Cupriavidus necator: one gene and its partner. The protein of the gene in region 2 interacts with the protein of the main gene of each other region in a pairwise test. Links are inferred from orthologs where the notes say so. Each region holds a gene or a part of one and is shown on either strand. Other genes may lie near its edges.

Region 1 (2,861 bases), 210 kb from region 2 along the record:
GTCTTGAGGCGCGGGGGAGTCTCGTAGTCCAGCGACTTGGCGGGAGACAAAACGATGAGCATGGCAAAATCGCGGCAGTAGCCAAGGACAAACAAGCCAAGATTGTAGCGAATGCGCCTCGACACCACCGCAACCACCCTCTTCGCCAGCCCCGCCGGCGTCACATCAGCGCCGCGCGTGGTGCTGGACTCCAACATCTGGGTGGACCTGCTGGTCTTCCGCGACCCGCATGTGGAGCCGATCCGCACCGCGCTTGAGGCCGGCACCATCGCCCCGGTGATCCGCGCCGACTGCCGCGAGGAACTGCGGCGGGTGCTGGCCTATCCGCAATTTGCCCGCTTTGACATCGATATCGATGCCGCGCTGGCCACCGTCGACCGCCTCGCCAGCCTGGAAGCCGCGCCGCCGCAGGCCGACTACGACGCCATCCGCCTGCCCCGCTGCAAGGACACCGACGACCAGAAGTTCGTTGAGCTGGCGCACTTTGCCGGCGCCGCCTGCCTGGTATCGAAGGACAAGGCCGTGCTCAAGCTGCGCACCCGCCTGCGCCGCAGCAGCGGCGTGGAAGTGATGACGCCGCCGGCCTTCGGCGCCTGGCTGGCCACGCTTGGCGCCGCCAGCGCCGCCGATCCGCTTTAGAATGTCGGCTCCCGGCGCCGCCTACGTGGTGGCGCCGCACGCCTGATCGCATCCCGTCCCCACCGCATCGACACGTTCGCATCATGTCCGCAGACACCACCCACACCCAGTTGACGCCGCTGACCCCGCCGCCCTCGCGCCTGCCCGCAGTCGGCACCACCATCTTCACCGTGATGTCCGCGCTGGCCACCGAGAAGAACGCCGTCAACCTGGGCCAGGGCTTCCCGGACTTCGACTGCGACCCCAGGATCGTCGATGCCGTGACCGCCGCCATGCGCGCCGGCCATAACCAGTACCCGCCGATGGCGGGCGTGCCGCGCCTGCGCCAGGCCATCGCCGCCAAGATCGCCAGCCTCTATGGCCACCAGTACAGCTGGGACACCGAGATCACCGTCACCGCCGGGGCCACCCAGGGCATCCTGACCGCGATCCTGTGCGCGGTGCATCCGGGCGACGAGGTGATCGTGCTGGAGCCGTGCTACGACAGCTACCTGCCCGCGATCGAGCTGGCCGGCGCCACCGCCGTGCCGGTCACGCTGGAAGCGCCGGAATTCCGCGTGCCCTTCGACAAGCTGGCCGCCGCGATCACGCCGCGCACGCGCATGATCCTGATCAACACGCCGCACAACCCCACCGGCACGATCCTGCGCGCGGCCGACATGGACCAGCTGGCGCAGATCCTGGCCGGCACCGACATCCTGCTGCTCTCGGACGAAGTCTACGAGCACATGGTCTACGACGGCCAGCAGCACGCCTCGGTCTCGCGCCATCCTGAGCTTGCGCGCCGCAGCTTCGTGATCTCCAGCTTCGGCAAGACCTATCACGTGACCGGCTGGAAAGTCGGCTACGTGGCCGCGCCGGCCGCGCTGATGGCCGAGTTCCGCAAGGTGCACCAGTTCAACGTGTTCACCGTGAACACGCCGGTGCAGCATGGCCTGGCCGACTACATGGCCGATCCCGCGCCCTACCTGCAGCTGTCGGCGTTCTACCAGGCCAAGCGCGACTTCTTCCGCGCCGGGCTGGCCAACAGCCGCTTCAAGCTGCTGCCGTCGGACGGCACCTACTTCCAGTGCGTCGACTACTCGGCCATTTCCGACCTGAGCGAGGCCGACTTCGCCATGTGGCTGACGCGCGAGATCGGCGTGGCCGCGATCCCGGTCTCGGCCTTCTACACGCAGCCGCGTGAATCGGGCGTGGTGCGTTTCTGCTTTGCCAAGAAGGAAGAGACGCTGGCGCTGGCGCTGGAGCGGCTGGCCAGGCTGTGATGAAAACAAAAACGCCCGCGATGAATTCGCGGGCGTTTTTCACACATGCGGCAGTTCACGCCGCTTCGCTTACTACTTGCTGCGGCTCGCCATCAGCTCAAGATTGGCCTTGCGGTCGGCATTGACCTTCTGCACCGATTCACGCGCCGACAGCGTCTTCAGGTAGTCCTTGACCGGCAGGTCGGCCAGCAGGTCGGTGCCGTAGATGATCTTGGTGCACGACGACACCAGCGGCAGGTGCGCCGCGGCGGCGCAGTCGGCCAGCGTGAAGGTGTCGCCGGCGATATACGGCGAGAACTTCGCCAGCTTGGCGAAGGCGGGGACATAGCGCGTCAGCAGCTTGTGCTGGCGGTCCTTGACGCCATCGCTGACCTTGCCGCCGAAGAATGCCTCGGGGTACAGCTCGCGCGCGGTCAGCTCCAGGTACAGTTCCATGAAGACGACGATCTCGCGCACCTTGGCGGCCTGGTACGGGTCGAGCGGCAGCAGCGGCGTCTGCGGATAGGCCGCCTCGACGTAGTCGACGATGGCTTCGGACTCGCACAGCGGGCCGGATTCGGTGATGATGTAGGGCACCTTGCCCGCGGGCGTGGCCGCCAGGTCGGTCTGGCCGATCCAGGCCAGCACCTCTTCGAACGGCACGTTCTTTTCCAGCAGCGCCAGCTTCACTTTGTTGTAGTAGTTGCTGGCGGCAAAACCGCAGAGCTTCAGCATGTCGTCTCTCTCCGTTATTGGAATGATCCCCGCATCGCACGGTGCGGATGTCGGGTGATTGTGGACCATCCGGGGTCTGCAGTGTACCGGCTGGCCGATCAGCGCACGCCGCCTGCCCCGCCGGACTGTTGCGGAAGGTGCAAAAAACGTACGATCGTGCTAATTTAACCACAACTTTTGGGGCAACTGATGAGCACTTTCACCATCGATACGCTGGGTATCGTCGGCACCGGCGCCATGGGC
Region 2 (4,162 bases):
CGCTGGTCTTTGCCGACAATATTGCCTGCCTGGAGGTGATCCGGCCGCAGGCGGTGCATGCCTTCGCACGCGATCGCGCCGAGACGCTCGACCGCGCGATTCACGCCGCGGTCGACGCGGCACGCAGCGGCCAGGGCCGGCTGGCGAATCCGATGGCGATGCTCAACTACGATCCGGGCATCGAGGCCCACGTCGACGCGCTGCTAGCACTGGCGGCCAGCGCGCGCGCCGCCCGGCAGGCGGCCTGAGACCGCCGCTGCCGTCGGCTTATTCGTAGAGGGTGCTGACGCTGTCCGGCGACAGTGCCAGCCGCAACGCGGTCAGCGCCTCGTCGGAGGGCACCACCTTCCAGTCCGCTCCGAGCATGGCCTCGCACGAAGCCGCCCCCGACTGGTAGTGGATGCGCACCGGCAAACCCTGTCCACCGCTGGCGCGGGCCAGGTGCGGCATCAGCAGTTCGCGCAGCATCCCGGTCGAGGAATTGCCATTCATCGACAACCGCACGGCGCTGGCAAACTTGACGCGTGCGGCCACCAGGTCCATCACCGATTCCGCCGTAAACCTCACCCCACCGGTAAACGTATCGTGCCGCGCGTTCCCCGTGGCGATCAGCAGCTCGTCCTCGCGGAACATGTGCCGGTTGGCGTCGAACAGCTCGTTGAACACCGTCATCTCGACCAGCCCGGTGCCGTCGTCGAGCGTGACGATCACCATCTTGCCGCGCTGCGTCATCTGCGTGCGGACGCCGCTGATCACGCCGGCGATGGTCTTGCCGCGCACGTCGCGGCCGAAACCGCCGCCGTTGCCCTGCACTTCCTTTTCCAGCGCGGCCAGCGTGCCCTTGTTGAAGCGGCGCACCTCGTCGCGGTAGGCATCGAACAGGTGGCCTGAGAAGTAGTAGCCGAGCGCCTGCTTCTCTTCCTGCAGCGTGCGCTTGGGACTCCAGCGCGGCTCGTCGAGCAGCTCGGGGCGGTGCGCATCGCCGGCATCGCCCATCAGGTCGAACAGCGACACCTGGTTGGCGGACTCGGCCTTCTGCTCGGCGGCCTCCATCGCGATCGGCACCGAGGCCAGCAGCTGGGCGCGGTTGTCGTTCAGGCTGTCGAAGGCGCCGGCGCGGATCAGCGCCTCGATGGTGCGGCGATTGACCTGGCGGCGGTCGACGCGTTCGCAGAAGTCGAACAGATCGGTGAACGGGCGCTCCTCGCGTGCGCGCAGGATATCTTCGATCGCGCCCTGGCCGCTGCCCTTGATGCCACCAAGGCCGTAGCGGATGGTCTTGGGGTCGGTCGGCGCGAAGCGGTATTCGCTGGCGTTGACGTCCGGCGGCAGCACCGCGAGCTTGTTGAGCTTGCAGTCCTCGTAGAGGATCTTGACCTTGTCGGTGTCGTCCATGGCGAGCGACATGTTGGCTGCCATGAATTCGGCCGGATGGTGGGCCTTGAGCCAGGCGGTGTAGTACGCCAGCAGCGCATACGCGGCCGCGTGCGACTTGTTGAAGCCGTAGCCCGCGAACTTCTCCATCAGGTCGAAGATATCGTCGGCCTGCTGCGCGGAGAGGCCGTTCTTGTCGGCGCCTTCGCGGAACATGACGCGATGCTGGGCCATCTCCTCGGGCTTCTTCTTGCCCATGGCGCGGCGCAGCAGGTCGGCGCCGCCGAGCGAGTAGCCGCCGATGATCTGCGCCATCTGCATCACCTGCTCCTGGTAGACCATGATGCCGTAGGTCTCTTTCAGGACGGGTTCGACGCGCGGATCCGGGTACTCCACCTTCTCGCGGCCGTGCTTGCGCGCGCAGAAGCTGGGGATCAGGTCCATCGGGCCCGGGCGGTACAGTGCCACCAGCGCGATGATGTCCTCGAAGCGGTCAGGCTTGGCGTCCTTCAGCATGCCCTGCATGCCGCGGCTTTCCAGCTGGAACACGGCGACCGTGTTGGCGGTCTTGAGGATATCGAAGGCGGGACCGTCGTCGAGCGGGATATGGCTGCAGTTCCAGTCAGCCTTGCTGGGGTCGAGACGGCGGATATAGCGCTCGGCCCAGTCCAGGATGGTCAGCGTGGTCAGGCCCAAAAAGTCGAACTTGACCAGGCCGGCGGCCTCGACGTCGTCCTTGTCGTACTGGCTGACCACGCCGCTCATGCCGTCGTTCTGCGCGCCCTGCGTGTACAGCGGGCAGAAGTCGGTCAGCCGGCCGGGCGCGATCAGCACGCCGCCGGCATGCATGCCGACGTTGCGGGTCATGCCTTCGACGCGCTGTGCCAGCTCCAGCAGCTGGCGCACTTCTTCCTCGTTGCTCTCGCGCTCGGTCAGCAGCGGCTCTTCCTTCTTGGCTTCCTCGATGGTGACCAGCTTGCCCGGCTTGAACGGGATCAGCTTGGCGATGCCGTCGACAAAGCCGTAGCCGAGATCGAGCACCCGGCCCACGTCGCGCACCGCGGCCTTTGCCGCCATGGTGCCGAAGGTGGCGATCTGCGATACCGCGTCCTTGCCGTACTTCTCTTTCACGTACGTGATCACGCGATCGCGGCCGTGCTGGCAGAAGTCGATGTCGAAGTCGGGCATCGAGACCCGTTCCGGGTTCAGGAAACGCTCGAACAGCAGCGCGTACTTGAGCGGATCCAGGTCGGTAATGCCGAGCGCATACGCGACCAGCGAACCGGCGCCCGAACCGCGGCCCGGTCCCACCGGCACGCCGTTGTTCTTGGCCCAGTTGATAAAGTCCGCCACGATCAGGAAGTAGCCGGGGAAGCCCATCTTGATGATGGTGCCGGTCTCGAATTCCAGCCGTGCGTAGTATTCCGGGCGCTTGGATTCGCGCACCGCCTCGTCGGGGAACAGCACCGCCAGGCGCTTCTCCAGCCCGTCCTTGGCCATGTAGACCAGGTAGTCGTCCAGCGACATGCCGTCGGGCGTCGGGAACAGCGGCAGGCGCGGCTTGCCCAGTTCCAGCGTCAGGTTGCAGCGGCGCGCGATCTCGACCGCGTTCTCCAGTGCCGAGGGGATGTCGGCGAATAGCGCGCACATCTCGTCCTGGGTCTTGAAGTACTGGTCGGTGGTAAAGCGCCGCGTGCGGCGCGGATTGGCCAGCAGCTCGCCCTCGGCGATGCACACGCGCGCCTCGTGCGCGGTGTAGTCGTCCGGCGTCATGAACTGCACCGGATGCGTGGCCACCACCGGCAGTTGCAGTTCCGCCGCCAGTTGCACGGCCTGCTGCACGTAGGCATCGGTGCCGGCATTGCCGGCGCGCTGCAGTTCGATGTAGAAGCGCTGCGCGAATACCGTGGACCAATGCTGTGCCGCGCGGCGCGCACCGTCGGCATTGCCGTTGGCCAGCGCCATGCCGATATCGCCACCCATTGCGCCCGACAGGGCGATCAGGCCGGTCGCGAGCGGCAGGTCGTCTTCGCCGGGTTCCAGGAACCAGGCCGGATCGATCTCGGCGCGGCCGCGGTGCTGGTTGCCCAGCCACGCGCGCGACAACAGCATGCACAGGTTCAGGTAGCCGCGGCGGTCCTGCACCAGCAGCAGCAGGCGCGACGGCTTGTCGCGGTCTTCGGCGTTGGTGAGCCAGACGTCGGCACCGACCACCGGCTTCACGCCCTTGCCGCGCGCCTCCTTGTAGTAACGGATCAGCCCGAAGGCGTTGGCGAGATCCGTCAGGGCGAGCGCGCCCATGCCGTCGGCGGCAGCGGCCTTGACGGCGTCTTCCAGGCGGACGATGCCGTCCACGATGGAGTATTCGGAATGCAGGCGGAGGTGTACGAAGCGGGGTGCGGACATGGGCGACATTGTACCGGCTCGGGCCGCTGGCATGCCTCCGATATTGCGTGCGGGCGGCCTGGCGCGAGGGCCCGGCATAGCTGATCGGAGTGCTTGGGAATGCGCGGCGGCGGCGCCCGCACGCGTTATAATTTCACCTTTCCAATCAGGCAGTTATCGCAAGCCGTCGGCGCCCTTCGGGACGCGGCCGCGCAGGCGCAGTCTCCCATGCAGATCGTCAATATTTCCGCTTACAAATTCGTCTCGCTGGACGACATCGAGACCCTGCGCCCGGCCATGCGCGAGCGCTGCGAAGCGGCCGGCCTGAAGGGCACGATCCTGCTCGCGCCCGAAGGCATCAATATGTTCCTGGCCGGGCCGCGCGCAGCCATCGACGGTTTCA

The links.
Region 1: the proteins of dnaE (region 2) and I6H87_RS01485 interact in binary tests that used the Escherichia coli proteins (3 or more experiments, as listed by UniProt). The link is inferred for Cupriavidus necator from one-to-one orthologs.

What each region holds. Positions count from the first base shown.
Region 1 is NZ_CP066018.1:312,250-315,110, forward strand. What follows is about bases 20-2,813. They hold I6H87_RS01485 (pyridoxal phosphate-dependent aminotransferase), read left to right. Parts: upstream 20-722; coding sequence 723-1,904; downstream 1,905-2,813. Other genes in these bases: yaaA (peroxide stress protein YaaA), read right to left, coding at 20-62; I6H87_RS01480 (PIN domain-containing protein), read left to right, coding at 112-639; I6H87_RS01490 (glutathione S-transferase), read right to left, coding at 1,977-2,618; I6H87_RS01495 (3-hydroxyacyl-CoA dehydrogenase), read left to right, coding at 2,808-2,813. Also shown: more of yaaA, read right to left, coding at 1-19; more of I6H87_RS01495, read left to right, coding at 2,814-2,861. UniProt on the Escherichia coli protein: Shows aminotransferase activity with methionine and histidine as substrates, and to a lesser extent also with phenylalanine.
Region 2 is NZ_CP066018.1:521,831-525,992, forward strand. What follows is about bases 68-4,162. They hold dnaE (DNA polymerase III subunit alpha), read right to left. Parts: upstream 3,781-4,162; coding sequence 268-3,780; downstream 68-267. Other genes in these bases: I6H87_RS02510 (glycosyltransferase family 4 protein), read left to right, coding at 68-248; I6H87_RS02520 (sulfurtransferase), read left to right, coding at 3,988-4,162. Outside these bases: more of I6H87_RS02510, read left to right, coding at 1-67. UniProt on the Escherichia coli protein: DNA polymerase III is a complex, multichain enzyme responsible for most of the replicative synthesis in bacteria. This DNA polymerase also exhibits 3' to 5' exonuclease activity. The alpha chain is the DNA polymerase catalytic subunit.